DNA from 2 places in the Faecalitalea cylindroides genome. Region 1 is predicted to be linked to the other one. Evidence: riboswitches for the same ligand, from Rfam matches in the RefSeq annotation. Region 1 holds a riboswitch; the other holds the start of a gene.
The links. Region 1 has a riboswitch for S-adenosylmethionine ahead of metK (methionine adenosyltransferase). Riboswitches for the same ligand answer to the same signal wherever they lie in the genome.
Positions count from the first base shown of each region.

Region 2: it holds a riboswitch for S-adenosylmethionine, as region 1 does, so the genes downstream of both, PND65_RS06995 (hypothetical protein) here and metK (methionine adenosyltransferase) in region 1, are expected to answer to the same signal.

Region 1 covers NZ_JAQLXG010000003.1:147,985-159,737, forward strand. Annotated here, with positions in the region: gene PND65_RS03135 (DeoR/GlpR family DNA-binding transcription regulator) at 1-6, opposite strand, end outside; gene PND65_RS03140 (glycyl-radical enzyme activating protein) at 8-904, opposite strand; gene PND65_RS03145 (pyruvate formate lyase family protein) at 897-3,167, opposite strand; gene PND65_RS03150 (MATE family efflux transporter) at 3,287-4,660, opposite strand; gene PND65_RS03155 (MarR family winged helix-turn-helix transcriptional regulator) at 4,657-5,103, opposite strand; gene PND65_RS03160 (immunoglobulin-like domain-containing protein) at 5,191-6,153, opposite strand; gene PND65_RS03165 (nucleotidyltransferase family protein) at 6,344-7,258, opposite strand; gene metK (methionine adenosyltransferase) at 7,272-8,363, opposite strand; SAM-I-IV-variant riboswitch at 8,414-8,527, opposite strand; gene PND65_RS03175 (hypothetical protein) at 8,583-8,906, opposite strand; gene PND65_RS03180 (LytR/AlgR family response regulator transcription factor) at 8,917-9,498, opposite strand; gene PND65_RS03185 (serine hydrolase) at 9,667-10,866, shown strand; gene PND65_RS03190 (M15 family metallopeptidase) at 10,876-11,753, shown strand, end outside.
Region 2 covers NZ_JAQLXG010000011.1:45,284-57,036, reverse strand. Annotated here, with positions in the region: gene PND65_RS07010 (ABC transporter permease) at 1-762, opposite strand, end outside; gene PND65_RS07005 (ABC transporter substrate-binding protein) at 768-1,781, opposite strand; gene PND65_RS07000 (sugar phosphate isomerase/epimerase family protein) at 1,778-2,554, opposite strand; gene PND65_RS06995 (hypothetical protein) at 3,469-3,756, opposite strand; SAM riboswitch class I at 3,839-3,924, opposite strand; gene PND65_RS06990 (MATE family efflux transporter) at 4,028-5,356, opposite strand; gene PND65_RS06985 (pyridoxamine 5'-phosphate oxidase family protein) at 5,585-6,058, shown strand; gene PND65_RS06980 (hypothetical protein) at 6,078-7,652, opposite strand; gene PND65_RS06975 (ABC transporter ATP-binding protein) at 7,645-8,349, opposite strand; gene PND65_RS06970 (type II CAAX endopeptidase family protein) at 8,603-9,355, opposite strand; gene PND65_RS06965 (GNAT family N-acetyltransferase) at 9,392-9,898, opposite strand; gene PND65_RS06960 (DUF1349 domain-containing protein) at 9,995-10,603, opposite strand; gene PND65_RS06955 (biotin--[acetyl-CoA-carboxylase] ligase) at 10,820-11,587, shown strand; gene PND65_RS06950 (lysophospholipid acyltransferase family protein) at 11,551-11,753, opposite strand, start outside.

The sequences.
Region 1 (11,753 bases):
TAACATACTAACCTCCCAGTTTGATCTTCAACCCATGTTTTTTGCCGATTTCAACATAGTCTAAAAGTTCACTTTTATCCATCATTTTTAAATCTGAATACATATATTTTTTATGCATCTTGTCCCATTTTGATTTTCCTAAAGAATGATATGGAAGCAAATCCATTTCTTTGACAGGATATTTTGAAACATATTCGATCATGGCACACAGTGTTTTTTGATCAGCATTAAATTTTGGTATAACTGGTGTTCGTATAATAACTTGATCTGGGCAAGTATTCATTAAATATGTGATATTCTCCATGATTTGATCATAATCACCACCGGTTACTTTCTGCAACATCTCTTTATCGATATGTTTAAAATCTATGAGCCATAAATCAATATACGGCAATGCCCTTTTTATTTTTTCATTGGAATAATTTCCGGTCGTTTCAATTGCTACATGTAGATCATGTTTTTTTAATGTCTTCAACAATTCCATTAATGCATCAAACTGTACAAAGGCTTCTCCTCCAGAAATCGTTACACCACCCTGACTATTCTTATAATAATCAATATCTTTTAAAACGATCTTAACGATTTCTTCAATTTCCATGCTCTTTCCTGAAAATTCAAGCGCTTCAAGCGGACAGTTTTCAACACAAGTATTACAGTGTTGACATGTTTGAGGATTCCATTTAAATTCCGGATCAAAATGAATTGCCATATTTGGACAATTCTTTTGACAGGCAAAGCAACGAACACATTTTTTAGTATCATGCATCAATACAGGATATTCTACCCATGTTTCTGGATTCGCACACCATGGACAATGTAACGAACATCCTTTTAAAAAAATCGTAGTACGAATTCCCGGCCCGTCATGGGTCGCAAATCGTTCAATATTCGAAACATTAATCATATAAGGTCCTACTTAACAATTCTTCTTGAACATCTTTTGTTAAATTGACAAACACAGCACTATATCCCGCAACTCGAACGATCAGATCCGGATAATTTTCCGGATGTTTTTGCGCATCTTCCAATACGCCATGATCGACAACAGTTACCATCAATTGACATCCGCCTTTATCAAAATATGTTTTAAATAAAAGCTTTACTTTTTCTTTATCTTCATGCATCATGCGTGGAGTAAACTTGATATTTTGAACACTGCCGCCATGATATTTCGCATCAAATCGAGCCAAAGAATTCAATACAGCCGTTGGCCCACTCTTTGCCGCTCCACCTTGAGGGTTGTTTGCCGGGTTCATATACATACCTTTTAATCTTCCATCCAAACTTGCATCTGTTTGATGTCCCCAGTCAGTATTGGTCTGGTTATTTGAGATTACGATCAAATAATAACCCATGCCTTCATCAATACCACGTTGACGAATATTTTTTGCGACATATTCATATAAATCATTAGCCATTTCATCAACATCTTCAATATCATTGCCATATTTAGGCAAAGCCAGAATTTCTTTACGAAGCTTTTCATAGCCGACATAATTATGCAATGCCGCTTCATTCAACTCTTTTAGAGTATACTTTTTCTGATCGTATACCAATGTTTTGATCGCATAAAGGGCATCGCTGGCATTAATGTTTCCATATGTTTCATTGGTACCACCAAGAATTTCAACACCACCATCTAATAATGCCTTTTGTCTAGCTAGACAATCATCCATTAAAATAGATGTAAATAAGAAGCTGACTTCCTGATTCATAACTTCATAACTGTGTTTTTGTGCATATACACTTAAATCAAAGTAATAATCCAGTAAAGCTTTATACTGATCGTAGAATTTATCAAATGTATCAAAGGATTCAATTGGATCTACTTTAACTGGACCAGCCTTATAAACATAATCCATTGGATCATATCCTTCATTTAATGCAAGCTGCATGATCTTAACCAAGTTCAATAATGTATTAGGAGTACCAACACTTTTCCCCTGAATGACAAACTCACCGCATCCAAATGGGATATATTGTTCAGCAATTTTTTCATCTACTCTCATACCATACATGACAGCCGGTACATTAACTTCATCATTATATAAAGTTGGATAAGTTGCCCCAGATGCAATACATTCATAAGCCATATCCATGATGTAATCAGGAGTTGTATGATCAAAACGAAGTGTAAATTGTGGTTCAACATACCGAGTATCCTTACATACTCTTAAGGCAATCTTACAGAATAGATCGGCAGCTTCTACATTTTCTCTACCCTTACCACCTACAATGATACGGCCATTTACCGTCGTTCTTCGATTTTCGATCATAGTCCATAACGATTTAACATAACGATAAGCTTCATCTTCATCAATCAAACCGGTATCGATATCATGTTTTAGATATGGGCCTAAGACAATATCCATACGACCATAATTGATGCATCCTGCACATAGAGCATATAGCCAGAATAATTGTAGAGCCTGATGGAAGGTAGCTGGCTTATGATCCAAAATATAAACTAAGTCTTCTTTCATAAGGTGAAGATCCTTTAATCTTTGTTCATCCTGTGTCTTTTCGATGGCATCTTTTACCAATTCAATTTGTCTGCGAATGACATCTTTGAAAAGATACATCGTTTTTAGACAGGCTTCCATAAATGTATTGGATTCATTTTTCTCGATCAAATCAATCAATCCATTTACACCTAACCTCACTAGCTTTTTATAATCCAACATCATCCCGCTCAATCTGGCAGTCGCCATAAATGGATACTTACAATCAATAAACCGCCCTGTTGTTGTATCATTCAATACATCTTGACAGTAAATTGATTTTACATCATTATCCTGCCAATAATCATACAAAACATCCACTCTTTTTTTTAATTCTTCATCTTCTAAAGTATCTTTAAACGCTCTTAATTTATGAAATACACAATAATGACCAACACCGCCAATACTAGTTACACTACCAAATCCAATAGGCAAAAAATCAAGTCTTCCAGCAATCAAATCATTTTCTTCTATGCTTCTGAACAATCGCGGAAAAATTGTTTTAAGACAATTTAATTCACGAACCGCTTTATCTTCATCTTTTGATTCCTGGTGGGCTTTTGTATAAGCTTCCATGATTTCCAACTGTTCCAAAGGTGTTTTTTCACATGGAATTTTAATGGAAACTTCCACATTTTGAGCACCATCAATATTAATTCTAGCCATAAGATCCACCCTCTTTTCTTGTCATCTTCAATATAGCACCTAAACAGCACAAAATCAATCATATTTACTCATTTTTGTCCATTTTCGTTCATATTTGTTCAAAAAAAAGAACCAGGTAATTATCCCTGATTCTTCGTTCTAATCATTTTTTTCAAACTTATATAAAACAGTGTCGCCGTTGTGACAGATGCAATCGTATCTGCAATTGGTTCTGCTAAAAATACTGCAAACACCTTATCTGTTAAAATCATTGGCAAAATATAAATCAAAGGAATCAAGACAATCAGTTTCCTGAAAATTGCCAAAAATGCGCTTGTTTTTGAATTTCCAAAGGCAATAAACGTTTGTTGACAAGCAACTTGTATTCCCATCATTGGGATCGCGAACAAATAAATTCGCAAAGCCCATGATGTAATTTCAACTAAATCTGGATCAGATGTAAAAATCATCGCAAATAAAGAAGGAACAAACATTGCCAATAACCACAACGCTAAAGCATAGATAAAGCAAGCCATTAACTGTAATTTAAAGGCACTCTTTACACGATCAAGCTTTTCTGCCCCATAATTATAACTAATAATTGGTTGTCCACCCTGTGTCATTCCCTGCAAAGGCAACATTGCAAACTGCATAACACTAGAAAGAATAGTCATAGCTCCAACAGCAAGGTCTCCACCATAAGCCAATAAAGAAGAATTAAAGCACAACACTAAAACGCTCTCTGTTGACTGCATAATGAATGGAGCTACACCTAAGCCGATACACGGAACAAGGATATCCTTTTCGATTTTCATACAGTCTTTTCTTAGACGTAGTACTGTTTTCTTTGATAATAAGAACTGAAAAGCCCAAATTGCACTAATTGTCTGTGAAATAATTGTCGCCCATGCTGCTCCATTCACTCCCATGTTAAACACGAAAATAAAGATTGGATCTAAAACAATATTAGTAACCGCACCAATAAGAACCGTCAGCATACTTATCTTTGAGAAGCCCTGTGCCGAGATAAATGCATTTAGTCCAAGTGTTACCATGACAGAAATCGTTCCAATTGCATAAATACAAATATAGCTTCTTGCATAACCAATCGTATTTTCGCTGGCTCCAAACAAATATAACAATGGTTCATTAAAAATTAACACAATGATCGTTATTATCAAAGCAACGATCACTAAAGAAATAAAGCAGTTCCCTAATATCTTTTCAGCTGTTTTATTATCTTTTTTCCCCATAAAAATACTTGCACGTGGTGCGCCTCCAACACCAAACAAATACGCTGTTGCACTGATAATCATAATAATTGGAAAACAAACCCCAACTCCCGTCAATGCCGCTGATCCTATTTCAGGAATATGTCCAATATACATACGATCAACCACATTATATAAAGCGTTGATAACCTGAGACAGAATAGCTGGTAAAGCTAAGATCCAGAATAGTTTCTTAACAGATTCTTTACCTAAATCCACTTCATTTGACATTGTTAACTTCATACATTCCTTCCTCCTTTTGATTCAAAACACTCGATAATCTTTGATATCGTGCTCTCCATCTGAATAATCTCTTCTTCTGAAATATCTTTTAAAATCCGATCATTAATTTTTCTAACTTCATTTGTGATTTTTATAGTTATAGTTTTCGATGCTGGAGTTAATACAATTCTTTGAACTCTACGATCTTTATCGTCCTGTACACATTGAATCAATCCTTTTTTCACTAAACCATCAATACTTCGACTCACCAATCCTTTAGATACCTGTAAAAAATAAACGAGCTGCGAACTTGTCGTGACTGAAGGGTTATTGGATAGTAAGATCAATATTGAAATCTCATTAGGTGTAAGATTTTCCTTTTCTAGCTTATTTTGTAATTCATTGGCATAAAAGCGTCGAATCTTAGCAAATGATGACAGCAAATTTTCCACATTCTTTTTCATAATGCCTCCATTAGTTTACTTGTAAACTAAAAGATAGTTTAGTCTTCTATAGTACAAAAGTCAATAAAAAAAAAGCGCATCGTGCGCTTATTTTGTTACATGCACATAGGCAATAAACGGTCTATCACATTCAACTGTTGAAATGACAGTTTGATTTCCTAACCATCCACCATGCACAGCCTGACCATTTCCAATATAGATTGCTACATGACCACTGTATACGATGATATCTCCAGGCACTGGATTATCTGTAACAGTCCCCAAAGACAAGTAAGCAGCCGGTGATCCATGGAAATTAATTCCTACAGCCTTCAAAGAATTTGTTACCAACATCGTACAATCTTGATAAACACCTAATTGAGCCAATGCAGCAGAAGCAATCTTGTCATAAAAATTTTCTTCAACATTGACAGTCACTATTTTTGTTGTTGTGTTTCCACTTTTATCTGTAGCGGTTGCTTCCACTTGATAGGAACCGATTGTGTTGTAATCAACATCTCCATTTAAAGATACTTCAACTGTTTCATCTTTATCATCACTTGCGCTGATCTGACTTGCTAGATCTAAGCTAACTCCCTGATCAGTCACAAATGATTCTTCTGTTTCGATCGTTGGAGCAACTACGTCTTTAACATCTACAATTACTGTTTTTGTAGAAGTCTCTGGAGTTGTACTGACTTGTTGAGCAGTAACCGGTAATTCAATCGGCAATGGATTTTTGCCGGCTTTCTTTGTTAAAGTCAAAGAAACATTCTGCAAGCCTGTCTTATCCAAATTGATTCCCTTAGCCTCAATCATGTAATCATCGGATTCCATCTCAACACTTGACTTTGTCGTGTTTGTTACTTTTAATCCGGTTAATTCTTCATCAAAAGAATTATGAACAATTTCCATCAGTGATTCTTCATCTTGATAAGCCGCTTCTGTTAATGAAATCGGCAATTTAACCTCAGCATCACTTTTTGTACTTGCAAAAACAGCAGTATTTCCCGCTGTAAAACTCAAAAATAATCCGGTAGCGAGAACAGTTTTAGTGATTTTTTTTATCATATAATTTCTTGCCTCCTGGTACTTTTTTCTGTTTTTTTGTGTATTTTTCAAAACACACAGTTAAGAAACTTACAATAATCTTCTAAAAAAGTCCAGTATTTTTGACAATTTCACACATTATAAACCCGTTACCGTTTACATTTTTATGGAAATAGCATAAAAAAGAGCTTGTCTTAACCAAGCTCTTCTATTAATCATTCCAAAGATTTTCTGGATAAACACCTTTTTCAATCAATTCTTTGAACGAATTTTGTACGGCTTCTTTATCTTCTTTGTATGTTACACCAAACCAGCGATCATTTGTTTCCAAAATCTTAACTTGCACACTCTTTTCTTCTAACATACCATTTACGATAATTGGTAATAAGTACTCTTTTTTCATTGGATCATCATCGATATTTGATAAGAATTCTTTAAAGCCCTGTTCTAAATAATCAATGAAATCTGGATAAGCTGCCCACATATTCATTGATACAAGATCTTCTGGTTTTACCCAAGCTTCTACTTCAGGATCATCACATAAGATCTTGCCATTTTCTTCTTTGATTCCTTTTGTCTCAATAACGGTTTTCAACAATCCGTTTTCGCCTTTACAAATACCACGAGTGACTGTTCCATTTTCACTTAAAGTATTTTTCAAGACAAAGCCAGCCATACCCATAGTATATTTCGCATCAAGCTTTTCATTAGAAACTAAAAAGTCATGTAGTTTCTTGTATGCTTCTTTTCCATAATAATCATCTGCATTGATGACAACAAAAGGATCTTTAACTACTTCTTTAGCACATAAAACTGCCTGCCCTGTCCCCCATGGTTTTGTACGTCCTTCTGGTACAGAAAAACCTTCTGGAACATCATTGATATCTTGGAAAACATACTCAACATCAATGTGTTTTTGAATACGATCTCCAATTACGCTCTTGAATTCTTCTTCAATATCTTTTCGAATGATAAATACGACCTTGTTAAAGCCGGCTTCCTTGGCATCATAAATAGAGTAATCCATGATAATTTCTCCATTTGGTCCCATTTTGGCAAGCTGTTTGATACCTTCTCCAAAACGAGAACCAATGCCTGCTGCCATGATTACTAATGTAGTGTTCATACTTCTTTCCTTCCTAGAATTTTAACTCTTTTATCTTCTCCCATGAGAACTGTGGATCCCCAAAATGACCATAGCAACTTGTCTTACGGTAGATTGGTTTTCTTAGATCAAGTTCTTTCAAGATATTATCAACATTGAAATCAAAGTTGTTTTCGATGATTTCAAGAATCTTTTCGTCTTCAAACTTTCCTGTTCCAAATGTGTCTACACAAAGCGAAATCGGTTCTTTTTTACCAATCGCATAAGATACCTGTACTTCTGCTCGACGTGCTAATTTGTTTGCTACGATACTTTTGGCAACATAGCGGCAATAATAAGCTGCACTACGATCTACTTTCGTTGGATCTTTACTAGAGAAGCATCCCCCTCCAATACGTCCGCGTCCACCATATGTATCACATACAATTTTACGTCCAGTTGTTCCGGAATCCCCAAAAGATCCACCTACAACAAAGCTTCCACTTGGATTGATAAAGTATTTTGTATTTTCATCCAATAAATTCTCATTGATGCATGGTTTAATGACATCATTCATGATGATTTCTTTGATTTCTTCTTGTGAAACATCCGCTGCATGTTGCGTAGAAACAACGATCGTATCAATACGTTTGATTTCATCGTTTTCATATTCAACAGATACCTGTGTTTTTCCGTCTGGTTTTAATTTAGGATTGTTTCTTCTTACTTTTGTCAACTGCATAGCTAACTTATGCGCATAGTAAATTGGCAAAGGCATATACTCCTTGCTTTCATCACATGCATAACCAAACATGATTCCCTGATCACCTGCGCAAACATCATCACGGTTTACCGCATTGTGAATTTCAGGACTTTGCTGGTTTACAACAACATGAACATGATATTCTTCTTCGTATCCGATCTTTTTGATCGTTGCCAACGCAATCGCTGCATAATCAATATCTGCTTTTGTATTCGCTTCTCCATAAATCAACACAAAATCATCTTTGATCGTACATTCAACCGCCATGTTTGAATATGGATCCTGTTCAAGGGCTGCATCCAGAATTGCATCCGCAATCTGATCACATACCTTATCTGGATGTCCTTCTGTAACGCTCTCACTAGTGAAAATATAGTTTTTCATTTTTTCCTCCTTACACATATCATATCATAAAAAAAACATACTCTAAGAAGTATGTTGTAATTATTTATACTTCTTATCGTTGTTAGCGGGACCACCTTAATTTTAAAATCAGGTTGGTGTGGGATCTTTGAGCTAACTCTCTAACCCATCTCTTGATAATGTGCACAGATATTAAATCATTTTTTATATATGGTTTCAAGTAAAACAATGATCTTTTGATCATTCTTTTGGCTTTTCATTTAGATTGGAAATATCTCGTATCAAAGCAGCAGCTTTTTTAAGATCTCTATCTGCCATAAACCAACAAAGCCAAAGCGTAATTCCAACCCAAAATATGGTATAAAAATTAATATTTAGTTTAACGGCAGCCAAAACACAAGCGACAATACCTAAGGCCAAGGTAAGCACCTTAAGCACTAGAGCATAAAAAGCTTTTAAGACAATCTCAAAAAGATCTTCAAATGTATATTTTTCAATAAATTCTCGATTTGAACACATCGCATCATAGATGCCTTGACAAAAATCTCGGATAATCTCTTTCATATATACAATTTTATAACATTCGTTGAATATTTTCTAACCACTTTTCTTCAAACTGTTTGCGATAAAATCTTGAAACTGGAACTTTTTGTTTATTCACTAAAATAATATCGTTTTTTACGATTGTATCTACATAGTTTAAATTCACCAATATACTTTTGTAGCATCTCGCAAAATATTCTTTGGATAATTTTTCTTCCCAATAATATAAAGGATATGGAGTTTTTAATTTCTTCCCATTATCAAATACCAAATATGAATTTTTATCAAAAAAATCAATATACACAATATCATTCAAACGAATTCGATATCGCGAAATCTTTTCATCATAGATGGTTGTGTTTTCTGCATAATATTCACGAAATACCGGTGCCATTTCACTATCAAATAGTTCCTGACTAATTGGTTTCAATAAATAACGATCCGCCTTTACCTTATACCCATCAATTAAATACTTTGTATAATTTGATGTAATAATAATATGGCAATTCTTATGTTTCTTACGAATTTTTAATCCATGATCAATTCCATTTTCTGAACCCAATTCTATATCCATAAACAAAAAATCATAAACACATGCCTGATCCAATAACATTTTTGATGAAACACATTCATCTAGTTCATATTTGTATTTATGTTAAAATAATAATTAGTTATAAGACATAATTCCAGTTATGCCATTTTTTTAACCTCTTGTTCTTTTTTTATACTATGCAGCCTAAAATAAGTTTATTATATAAGTAAAGATAAAGCCGGTGATACAGTGAGAAAGAAGAAAAGAATTATAATAATCATTTTGTCTCTTTGTATTTTCGTTTTTCTTGTTTCTTTTAAATTTGTTTCTTCTAGATCCGGGTTTGTTCCAAAAAATATATTTAGCCGTGATCAGATTGTCTACAGGACAAAAGAAGGCGACTTACTTTACGGATTTCAAACTATAGAAAACCAAACCTATTATTTTAATAAAGAAACCGGCATCATGCAGACTGGATTTACTGAAATAGATGACAATACCTACTATTTCAAAGAAGATGGCACCATGGTAAAAGGATTATATCGAATTGAAGATGATTTTTACTATTTTGATGAAGATGGAAAACAAATTAAGAATCAATTTAAGAAAGTTTCCATGAACGAAAACGACCAGATATCATATTTTGACAAGGATGGAAAAATGGTAACAAATCAATACAAAGAAAAAATATTCAATGAAGACGGACAATTATTAATCGATGAAGATACACTTTTAAAGCAGGCTCAAGCGATCATTAATAAATACGGAGGAAATGTCGGCTTGTATTTTAAAGATTTAAGGACACAACAAGAGATTTCCATCAATGATAATACATTCTATCCATGTTCGATCATCAAAGTTTGCGTTTTAGTTACTGTATATAACTATATAGATCAAGGTTTATTGGAATATGATTCCTGTCAAACTTATCTAGATAATATGATCATACACAGTGATAATACATCTTATAATGCCCTAATAACCATGTTAGGAAATGGGGATGGCATAAAAGGATTACAAGTTGTGAATACATATATGATGCAATTAGGTTTGCAGAACACGCAGCTTCATCATAGTTTATCACCCGGTGATATCTATTTTAGTGACAATGGATCAAACATGAGCTGCCCCAGCGATATTGGCTTATTATTTGACTTGCTGTATCAAGGAAAGATTATATCAAAAGTTGCATGTGATCAAATGCTCAATCTTTTAAAACAATGTTCAGATCAAAGAGCCATTTGGCAAGGATTACCAAATACTGTAGAATTCGCGCATAAATCGGGATGGGCTTATGATTTATATCTAGATGGTGGTATCGTGTACATTCCTGATAAAGATTATATTCTTGTATTATTCACCGATCAGATTTCAAATAAAACAGACTTTTTTAAAGAAATATCTAGTTTATTTTACACATATGAAACAAAATTATTCACTTTAGAATAGAGGGATACTATGAAGAAAAATACTAAAATTTATATTGGTGCAGGCACAGCTAGTTGTATAGTTCTCATTGCTTTGGCAATCTATTTTTCCATGCCTTCCTTAAAACAAACATCTTATACAATGGAATATGGAAAGTCCATAAATATTAATACAAAAGAATTGTTTAATTCATCTTTCATTGAACCAAGTAACATTCGCATTGATACTTCCAAGATTAAAAATGAACCCGATAAAGATTATCCGGCTGTAGGAACTTACAAAGTCGCTTTATCCTATCACGCTTTGATTGATCATTCAAAATCATTAACAATCAAAGTAAAAGATACAACAAAGCCCAAAATAACTGCTTCTTCAGATCCTATAGATGTAGCTCTCAATGATAGCAGTTATGATTTTTCTAAGCATTTTACTGTAGAAGATCTAAGTGAATGTACTTTAAGCTTTGATACACAAGAAGTTGATTTTACTACACCTGGATCCTATATTGGTAAAATCAAGGCCACAGATAAATACAATAATTCTACTTCAAAAGAATTCAATATAGTTATTCAAAATGAAGAAAATCAAAATGATACTTCTTCTAGTCAAAATAATTCAACCGAACAAAATCAAAATGATACTTCTTCTAGTCAAAATAATTCAACCGAACAAAATCAAAATAATCCTTCAACACCTCAAACTACCATTGAGCCATACTATGTAAACGGCATTCTTATCGTGAATAAGAAACATCCTTTACCTGCAAACTATGGATCTCAAGAAGATCCAACGGCTTTATCTCAACTTCAAAAAATGATTGCCGACATGCAAAGTCTTGGGCTTTCAATCAGCAATTCCTACAGTGGATATCGTAGTTATCAATATCAAAGTTCTCTTTATCAAAATTA
Region 2 (11,753 bases), on a different contig from region 1:
CGATAATAAAATCGATAAAGCCGCCGCTAGATTGAAAGAAGAAGGACCAAAACTTATCGCATTTTCATAGATATATGTGCTTAATACAGGAATACCCGCCGAAATTCCTAAAAATGCAGGAATGCTAAAATTATCAATCGACGCCAAAAATGCAAGAACACCACCACTAGCTATAGCAGGAGATGCCAGTTTTAGAGTGATTTTCGTTATCACATCTTTTAAACCATAGCCACTAACACGAGCAGCCCACTCCATATCTTTCGGAATCTTTCGCAACATATTGATCACAATCAAGTAGACAACAGGAACATTGCAGATTCCCATGACTAAAATGATTCCTGGCAACGAATAGATATTGATTTCTGGCAAAGATAAAGATGTTAAAAAACTATTGATCAATCCACGACTCGAAAGCATTTCGCTCCAAGACAAAGTAATGACATAAGAAGGAATGATATAAGGAGCCAAGACTAGCAGTTCTATCCAACGCTTGTTTGAAATATTTGTATAAGCAACTAAAAACGCAAACAAAGATCCAAACACTACTGCAATAACCGTAGATAGTACGGAAATCAATAATGTATTTAATATTGCCTCCCTTGTTCGTTCTTGCGCCAACAAAACCACAAAATTCTGTATAGATAATCCATCATCCGTTGTAAGGCTCATCAACACCAATCTTAGAATTGGCATAATGAAGACAAACACTACAACGAAAACAAATATAGCGGAAACCGCTATATTTATTCCCTTTCGATTCATTTTTCTTAAGCCCCAAACATCGTCGCAAACTGCTCTTTGTCTGCTTCCTTTGTTTCTACGACTTTTTTGATATCAACAGAAATCGCATTGATTTCGTCAGCCTTTTTAAATCCTTCCGGAGCCTCTACACCCTCTTTGATTGGCGTATATCCAATTTCAGCGGTTTTTGTTTGACCCTCTACAGACAAGATATAATCGATGAATGCCTTTGCTTGATCAGAATTTGCACAATCTTTGACCATTCCAATTGGCTCAGTGATTACTAAAGATCCTTCTTCAGGGTATACAAATTCTACCTTTGCGCCATCAGCCTTTGCTCGCAAAGCCATATAGTCAACGATCATTCCATAGGCCTTTGTACCATCCGTAACCGATTGTAAAACCGTTCCATTTCCTTGTTCAACAGCTACATTGTTATCCTTTAGAGCTTGATAGAAATCCCATCCAAATCCATCAGTCTGCGTCAATACGCTCAAGTTATAAGATGCAGCACCTGAATAAAGTGGACTAGGCATGACCACATTGTCTTTTGCTGCCTCGCCTGTCAAATCAGCAAACCCTTTCACTTCACCATCAACTAGATCTGTATTATAAACAACACCCGTCGTTAAGATCTTTGTCCCTGTGTATGTATGATCAGTATCATAGTATTCTTCGCTGATTCCTTCCAATTCTGGCGATTCATAAGATTCTAAAATATCCTCTGCTTTCAATGCCTCAAACGTTGTTGCATCCGATACTAACAATACATCCGCCAATACAGAACCCACTTCTTTTTCAGCCAATACTTTACTTACGACTTCTTCTGTTCCACTACGGAAAATATCTACTGTTACATCTGGATAAATCTCATTAAAACCTTCAACTAAAGCTTGAATATCCTCTTCCGGCTGAGAAGTATAGACCGTCAAACTTCCTGAAAGGCTAGTCGTATCTTCTGTTAATGTACTTGTTTGCGCTTGACATCCAGTCGCCAAAGCCATCATTCCAGCCATTGCCAATACACCTAATTTTTTCATTGTTCTTTCTCCCATTCCTTTAGAAATTCTGTTTCTTTTCGCACACGCTCAAAGTTTCTTCCTATCGCAAACCCTTCGACGACTACCGGAACATCATCATGCCTTAACTGATGTAAAACTTGAACGATGTCCAAATCGCCTGGCTCACTTATCGGCGTATGCAATTTCTTTCCGATTTTATTTGTGATATGAAACTTTGAAATTGGACTCAATTTATTTCGATATGCCATAAATTCTTCTGTGCTCTGACAATGCGCAAGATCCAATGTAAGACTCACAGAATCTTTAACATCTCGAATAAAATCATCCATTTCCTCCGGCGTTGTTACAAACTCTTTCGGAATCTTTTCCATCAATTCTACGGAAACATGAACATCTTGTAAGTCCGCATAATCTACGATTTCTACCAAATTTTGTCTAGCTCGCCTTTTCGTTTCCTTATCTACAAACAAAGAACATCTCGGAGGATGCAAGGTGACGACATTGCTTCCTACTTTTCTTGCCAAATCGATGGACGTTTTGATTTCTTTAATCGATGCCTTTCGAATTCCTTCGTTGACAGAGGCATAATTCAAGTCCCAGCTTTTGGCATGGATGATCGTTTTAATGTTTGTTGCTTGGCAAGCTTGGATCCATTCATTCATGTCCAAAGCACAAGATTCGACTTGTTGCGCCCAAAGCTCCACGCCCTCATAGCCATTTGCCTTTGCCATTTCAACGATTTCTCGGCTTGTCGCTTCCCACATCAATGTCGAAGAAAAATAGAATTTCATTAATCTTCACCACTTTCTCCGTGATTGATAATAACAAACGAACGTTCATTTAAAGTTAATGAAGTGTAAAATACTCGTAAAGATTGAAAGCTTTTAACTTAAGGCCAGAAATTAACTAACTATAATTCAAAGAATTATTATTAAAATTGATTTTTACTATTCTTATATATCCCTACTTTTGATGCTGTCACTTTCGTCCATGTTTCAAAATGTTTGATCCATATCCAAAGAAATCTATTTGTTAAAACAAGAGTATCTGTCCCAAAAAAAGATCTAACAGGATATACCAAATTGATCGATGGTATTTAACCAGCTCACAGTGAAGAATCTATTCAATGAATGAATCAACCAATATACCCGTCTTTAAAAAGATGGATCAATAAAACAACAGCCAGGCAGTTATTAGGTACAACTGCCTGACATTTCGTGGTTATCATCACTTACCTTTAAACAATGTTTTGCATAATAAGCATGCCAATATTCATTTAAAAATCACTTACACATTTCCCTTAACAACCCCTATTTTCCATCACATTCTGGATTTATAAATTCTGTATCCATATAATCATCCATATCATTTAATTCCCTAATATATATTAACCTTTTTAAAATACTTTTCGCTCGAACATGATTTCTTTATACCATTTTAGTTTATCTCATATTGATTTTTATCAATTCTTCTATATTAAATTTACAAATCATACTTACTTTTAATCATTTTCAGTTTTATAATGTATCCAAAATGCACTCGAATTGGATCATTTTTTCTAAAATAAAACCAACTACTGCATAATTTGCAAGAGTTGGTTTTTACTTCTAATGTCGTTTCACTATTCGAACTCGACTCCTATCAATTATTTACATTTATATTATATTGATTATATTTATTGATTGTATTTAATATGTACTAAATTTTAAAAATTTATTCTTTTTAATGAAGAATAATCGACATGAACAATTTCCTTATTTGTCGCAAATGACATTTTCCAACACATACTTGATATAAACGCAATCGTTTTATCTGAATGAACAGCTATGTAATATGATAAACGATGATGTTTTTCCAGCTTTTCTCCACTCATCCATGTTGCACCTAATTCCATTAATTCTTTTTTAAAGTTTTCTTCAGTTTTATCATCTTTTAAATAAAACCAAATTGTATCCTTTCCATACTTTTCTAAGATCATTTTTACATTATTCATTTTTAGTTCCTCCTTTTCACCTATAAAGAGGACAAAAAAAACGATCCCATCGTCATGACAGGATCATATATTTTCTAATTTGATCCTATCATTCAAGCTTTAGCACCTTGCCATTGGTAGGTTGCTGTGTGGTCAATGAGCTTGTCTCTCGCACACTCTTTATAGGTATCTAGATTATATTCTATTCAATAGATTATTGTAAACACGTTTATCACTTTTTAAACCATTTAACCAGTATAAACAAAAGTTTTATCGTTCATTAAGGAAAGAATCAAATCTCTAGATGAACGATTTCTTTTCTTTTGATACGCTCATACAGAATAACACCTATTACAGTTGTTAAAAATTCAGCCACTGGATAAGTCATCCATACCCCTGTCATTGACCATAATAGAGACAATAAAAAGGCAAATGGGATGATAAAAATAAAACCACGTAATAAAGATAAGACGTAAGCCGGAATCGCTCTTTCAACAGAGGTAAAGAAAGTTGATAAAATGATGTTATAGCCAATAAATGGACTGGCGATAAAATAAATTTTTAAACCTGTTACTGCAATTTCCTGCAAAGCCATATTATTTTCACTGTTAAATACAGATGTAATTGGATCATCAAACAAGTAGATGCATGTATAAATAACAAACGATAATATCAGCATGGTAATCATGGCGTAATTTAACATTTTTCTAGCCATGTATTTTTCACCTTTACCATAAAATGTGCTGATTAAAGGTTGGATCCCTTGCCCAATACCTGTGTATATCGCAATGATCACAAGCGATATATTAGCTACCACACCATAAGCTGCAACGCCGGTATTTCCAGCCAATCCAAGGATGATCATATTAAAAACGATCATGACTATACCCCCAGATACTTGAGATACTAAAGAAGGAAACCCCAATGCAACATCTTGTTTAAAGATATAGAATCTTAAGCTGGTCCAAATAAAATGGAATGTATTTTTCTTTTTGATCCAATGAGGAAGCATGATCAAAATACTGATGATTGGCGAAAGGCCAGTCGCAAAAATAGCCCCAAAGATACCCATGTTCATCGGAAAGATAAATACATAATCTAATATGATATTTGAAAAACTTCCTATTAACATAGCTGCCATTGCAAGATGTGGGCTTCCATCATTTCGTACAAAACATAAAAATACATTATTCAAAATAAAGGATGGTGCAAATAACATCAACCAATATAGATATGTATTCGTCAGTTCCAAAACACTGGTATCAGCACCTAGTAAAGATGCGATATCTTTCGAAAAGAAAACGCCCAACAACATATATATAACTGAAAAAATCAAAGAAATAAAAATCGTATTTGAGTACAGACGATTGATTTCATCTTGTCTTCCCTGGCTTTTACAAACCGAAAATCTTGTGGCAGCCCCCATGCCTAACATTAAGCCTGTTCCATAGATAAAGTTATATACAGGAATTGCCAAATTCAATGCTGTTAATCCATTGGCACCAAGGCCTTTGGAAATAAAAAATGTATCCGCCAATATGTAACAAGAAACACCTAAAGTACCTAATACACTTAAAAAAGTATAGTTCGTAAATTCTTTTAAGTATGACCGTTTTTCCATATCCTCACTCCTAACACAAAAAAATAGCGTCCAAGCTTTCCATCTCCAACGGCCTACGGATAGAAAGTTTGAGCGCTAAACTTCTTACCCGGCGGCAAGAAGTGCCCATTTCATTTTCGCATCTATTATATTGAAAACATTTTTATTAGGCAATACCTTTAACTTATCTTTAACACCTATTGAACCAGCATCTTACTTTGAGTATAGTTATAAAAAAGGAGAACTTCTATGCGACGTTTTAAACAAGAACTACCATATGATGAATGTCTACACATCCTACAAAAAAATCATTCTGGAACACTGGCTTTATGTGATAAGGAATCGTATCCATATGCCTTGCCACTAAGCTATGTCTATGATGAAAACTGCATTTATTTTCACAGTGCAAAAGAAGGACATAAGATCGATATCTTACAAAAGAACCCAAAAGTATCTTTTTGTATAATCGATCAAGATGTAATCCAACCTTTAGAATATACTACATATTTTAAAAGCGTTATTGTCTTTGGCAACATTGAGATCCTTGAAGACAATGAATCTAAAATTGAACCTTTAAAAAAACTAGGATCAAAATATGCCCCAAACAACACCGAAGAAGCTTTAGATAAAGAAATACAAGTTGGCATAAACAACCTTGTGATCTTAAAGTTAAACATCGATAAGATCAGTGGAAAACAAGCAATCGAATTAATGAAAGAATAAAAAGCAGCGTTTGCTGCTTTTATCGTCTAAGTCGAAATGTCTGGCTGGCTTTTTTATAAACCAAACGATAGGAAATCACAAAATAAACCAAAGAAAATAAAGTCATGATTGTTCCAAAAACATATGTACTCATATGAAGATAAATGAAGGCAAAACAAATTCCATATGTTAATGACATAATCAAACTATATGTTGCGCTCTTGGTTTCCGTAAACTCATTATATGGCTGCAGTAAATAGTAACAAGTCAAATAATGAATCGAAAAGAAAATGCTGGTAGAAATAATACATATAAAGACAATTAGATATACTAACAAACTTTCCTTGCTTCCACTTAATGCTAATAAAACATCAAGCCCAATTGCCAAGGCAACAGCTGGAAGTAAATTGATCAAGATCAAAGAGCGCAATCGTAAGCGAAATAAAGAAAGGATCACTTCTGGTCTTCGATAGAAAGAATATGTCAACATACTATGATCACAGTTACGAAACATTGCCTGTACAACTGACTTTGAAGAATTAAATGAATACAAAATAAAGATAAAATATGGTAAATAATCAAGTACAAATTTTTGTACGATCATACCCACTTCATCAAAAAAGAGCTCTCCAATTCCAATCACAAGTGCAACGCCTATGATGATCAAACTCAATTTCTTGGAATAACGCCACAAGATTTTTTTATGACGTTTAACAAATAAATCATTAAAATACGCATAGCCTGTTTTATCACTAGTGATCGATTCATCCATTTTGATTGCATCAGTTATATTTTTAGCTTGTGCATCTTTCATGATCGCCTGCATATCTAAAGGCGTATTCTGCAGTAAGATTCGATACATCTCTTTATATTTTCCATAGTTCCAAACATATCTGGATAAAATCAATCCCACTATACATACAATAAGCATGGCTCCTATATATACATAGAAAGGTAAAAAAGTTTGAAAAAATAAAACTGCATAAGCCAAGATCCAACAAATAATAATTCCGGTCCATACTGTAAACACAGGACTGTTTTCATTACGAATCTGCCCTTTTTTATCAAACCGGTATAACGAAAAAGCCGCACTGATCATTTTGGAAAAAACAATATAAACAGGTATCAAAATACATATATAAAGAGGAATATTAAAGAAAAAACGTAAACAAATCAAGGAAATTCCCATTCCCAACAATATCTTAAACATATTGTATAAATAGTTAGTCAAAGTATATTTTCTTGCATCCATACGCATCAAGATCATGGCGTAATATTTATCTTTCGTAGGATCAAACATCGTATTGTTTGAAATGGCACCAGCAATCGTCAAGAAAAACAGAATATTTAAGATCATCAAAATTTTTGTATCATTGGATATAAAGAAAACAGGAACAAAAACAAACACCAAAACATACAAACCCTTATTGATAAATATACTTAATAATTCCCATAACAAAGCAATGCACGTAATAATATTTTTTAGAATCGTATTCCCATATAAAGTTACAGGTATTACTTTTTTGACAAGAGGAATTTGTCGAAGTGCATATAAAATTGAATTAATGCGATATGCCATTTTTAATTGAAATGATATCCAAAAACATTTAAGCATGATCTTCCTCCTGCAAGATGCGTAAGATATCTGTTTTTAATTCTTCTTCATCTAAAGTTGAAGATACAGCTCTTAACTCTCCCTGACTCAACAAAACAATCTCATCGCAAAGATCAAAAGCCAATTCCATGATATGCGTCGATAAAATCAATATACGATCATGTTTAAGATCTCTTAATATATTTTTCATCTCTTCAGCGACAACAACATCTAAAGAAGTCAATGGTTCATCCAATAATAAAACTTTGGGTGAAGCTATGATATTGATCAACATCTGCATTTTATTTTTCATACCATGCGAAAAATCCTTTAATAAACGATCACGATCTTCTCTTTCCAAATTAACGATATCAAAGTATTCATCAATTTCTTTTTCTTCCTGCAGGCTCTCTTTATTAATTTCAATAAAAAATTTTAGAAATTCACGTGCTGTCAAAAATTCAGGAACTTGAGGTGTTGATAATACATAACCTATATCTTCCAATCGTAAATCATGCTCACCCATTTCATCTTCAAGATAAAACCTTCCACCATCAACTGAAATATCTTGATTCAAACAATTGAACAAAGTTGTTTTCCCTGCACCATTTCTTCCTAATAAGCCATAGATCTTCCCTGGCTCAAAAGTGAATGTGACATCCTTTAAGACATCTTTAGTATCAAATCGTTTTTGAAGATGTTCTATTTTTAGTTTCATACGTCTATCCCTTTCATACATTACTATAAAAGTATTATATCATTACTACCCCCCCCCCATGACAATTGTATCTTTTCTTTCTATACTGAAAACAAAGGGAGATAGAGGTACATATTGTTGACTCTGACATAATTCAACTTTACGCTTATATTGGATGAAAACAATACTTTCCAGATATTGAAAAGCGACCAATCATAAAGACTGACCGCTTTGTATAATACTGGATATGAAATTGTTAAATTAGGATTTGCTATTATCTTATATATCTTTTATTTATATTTAAAATTAGTATTGATACTATTATTGTTACAATTAAAGTTATACAACAACTTAACAAACTATAATTAAATACAAATATTGCAGATAACCCATTTATTAAACAATGAGTTAATATACAAGGAAATACACCTTTCGATACCTTTCTTATTGTTGCCAAAGCATAGCATAAGGTTAAACACATTATTCCAAAAAGAAAATAGTTCATATTTGCATTTGCTGTTCCTATTATAAAAAATATTGGTAAATGCCATAACCACCAAATAATAGAAGTAAAGATTGTTGCTATATGAAATCCAAATTTCTTTTCCAATTCAGGTTGTAAAATCATTCTCCATCCAACTTCTTCATTTCCACCACCAAATAACATCATTGGTAAAATTACTATAAGCATAAATATAGGAGCACCAAATTTAAATCCATTTATTGCACACCCCAAAACATAATAAATCAATACAAATAAAATTACTAAAATATAAGTCCAAATATTATGTTTTATATCAAATATCTTTTTTAACCATTCTTTTAAATTCTTAACTTTGTTATTTCTCTTTAGTGATATATAAGAGGCAATAGTTGGAGAGAATCCCCCGATAATGTGCATAATCCTTAAAAGTATATTATTTATTGTCAAGTTAAATATTTGACTAATTAAAGCACAACCACCCCAAAATATTAGCATTATAACAAATGTTATTATTAAAAATTCTTTCACTAACTTTTTATTCATAAATACTCCTATCATCTCTACAAATTAGGATTTATTTTACAATTTGATTTCATATCCAATTTCACGTAAAACATATCCATCGTCAAACACTTCATCATAAACTCCATTAACTTTTGTGAAACCATTTTTTTGATACAATCGAATAGCTGGTTTATTTATATCTACTACAAATAATCGTAAATATTCAGCACCAAGTGATTTAGAAATTTCTTTTGCTTTATTGAGCATTTGCTGACCAATTCCTTTTTTAGAATACTCAACATTAACACCCAATCGGTCAATATACATTGCTTTAGCAGATTTTTCACTCCATTCAACATAAGCTTCTCCTGCATTGTTATCACATAAAGCAAAAGCAGATATGATTTCTTCATCATCTGCAATAACATAAAGACGCTTGTTATTTATGTCATCTTCAAAGAACTCGCAAGGATAAATATCGTCCCAAATTTGAATGTTATTTTTATTCATATTTTTTATGATTTCTTTATAAATTATTTTCAGTTGTTTCAAATCATCTATTCTTGCTAGTCTAAATTCCATCTTATCATCTCCAAAAAATCGATGTTGTTCATTATAATTACACTTCTAAATTCTAATTTCTGCTCTACAATTTAGGGTTCTACAATTTAGGATTTACTATTCTAAATCTGGTTGCTGTCCATCATGTGGTAACCATTTGCATTTTGAGATTTCCATATCCGTAAATGTCGCTTTAAATGATGACTCTTCAGGACTACACGCATAGATACCAAAACGAATTTCACCATTGCCATTCCACATATGACATACTCGCATTTGTTTAAATGTAGTACCATCTTCGGAACATTCAATACAATAATCGTCTTCACGACGACTTAATCTGTACCACATTGATTTTATATTTACATCAATTTCAGTAGTTGCCCAATCGGAATATCCGTTGTTTGTAACAACGCTTCCAAGATGTTGAAAGCTGTCATTTTCATATTCAATAGAGCCTTTGAGCCAATTTTCGCTGTCAAGATACATTACAATTCCACACTGGTCAAATCTGCATTTACTTTGAAATTGAGTTTTGACAGTAAATGAAAAGAATTTATCATTTGTCTTCATTTGCAATACAGGTGCATTGTCATTTCTGAAATGATAATATGTTCTCTGCCATAAATCTGTATGCGGATTTGTAATAATTTCAATTTTATCAGCAGATATTGAATAATCTTTAGGTTTTCTTGTCCATTCTAATTTACTTACATCAAATTTCATAATATGAATTATCTCCTTCAAATTCCAATTTATAGAGATATTATACATCTATTTTTACCCTATGTTTTATAAATTCTAAATTTGGAAGAACAATCTATACTTCAATGAATAAAGGACAACACAATACTTTTAAAAAGGTATCACCCGATTTTTTCAGTATAGAAATCTTTTCTTTTTCGATTTCTTGAAAACCATATTCTTTGATATAATTTTTGTATGCAAGCATATATAGATAAACTCAACCAGGAAAAGATTCAATCCAGTCTTCCTTCTTTCTATCAAATCAAGGTCATTGACTCTACTGCCAGCACCAATTCATGGCTATCAGAACATACAGAGCTACCTGAAGGAACGGTTTTGATTGCAGATCATCAAACACAGGGAAAAGGAAGAAATGGCCGCTCGTTTTATTCTCCTTCAAATAGTGGCATCTATCTTTCTTTATTATTAAAGCCCAAAGAAGATAAAGAATGCGTCCTACACTATACAGCCTTAAGTGCCTTATGTATGTGTGAAGCCATTGAATCTGTATATGGATTCTTCCCTTCGATCAAATGGTTAAATGATATTTATTTTCACGATAAAAAACTTGGAGGAATCTTATGCGAAGGAAAGCTGCAGCAGGAACGCTTTGATTCTTTGATCATTGGCATTGGCATAAATGTCCATTCCTTTATTTATCCTGAAGATATTGCTTCTATTGCCTGTGCTGTTGAAGATTTTGTTCCGTTCAAAAAACCTCGCAATATATTGATCACAAGTTTTCTAGAGTCTTTTTATGATTACTATACCAATCATCATTCTTTTCTTCAGGCATATAAAGATCATCTTGCCTATATTAATCAAACAGTAAGGATCCTGCATCCCCAGAAAGAATATAAAGGAATGATCTTAGGAGTCGATGATTCTTTTCGACTTGTCATAAAAAAAGAGGATGGATCGATCGATCATTTATCCTCTGGTGAAATATCAATTCGACTTTGAATCCAGTCATGAAGTTCTTTAGCAAGATCTTCCTGGCTGATTTTTTTATATTCTGAAGCACGAATCGGTTTTCCATATTCAATTTCAAGTTGTTTAGTATGATCAGATGAAATATCTAGTGTATAAGCTTTTTTTAAGGCAACTGGCACAATTGTAGCTTTTGATA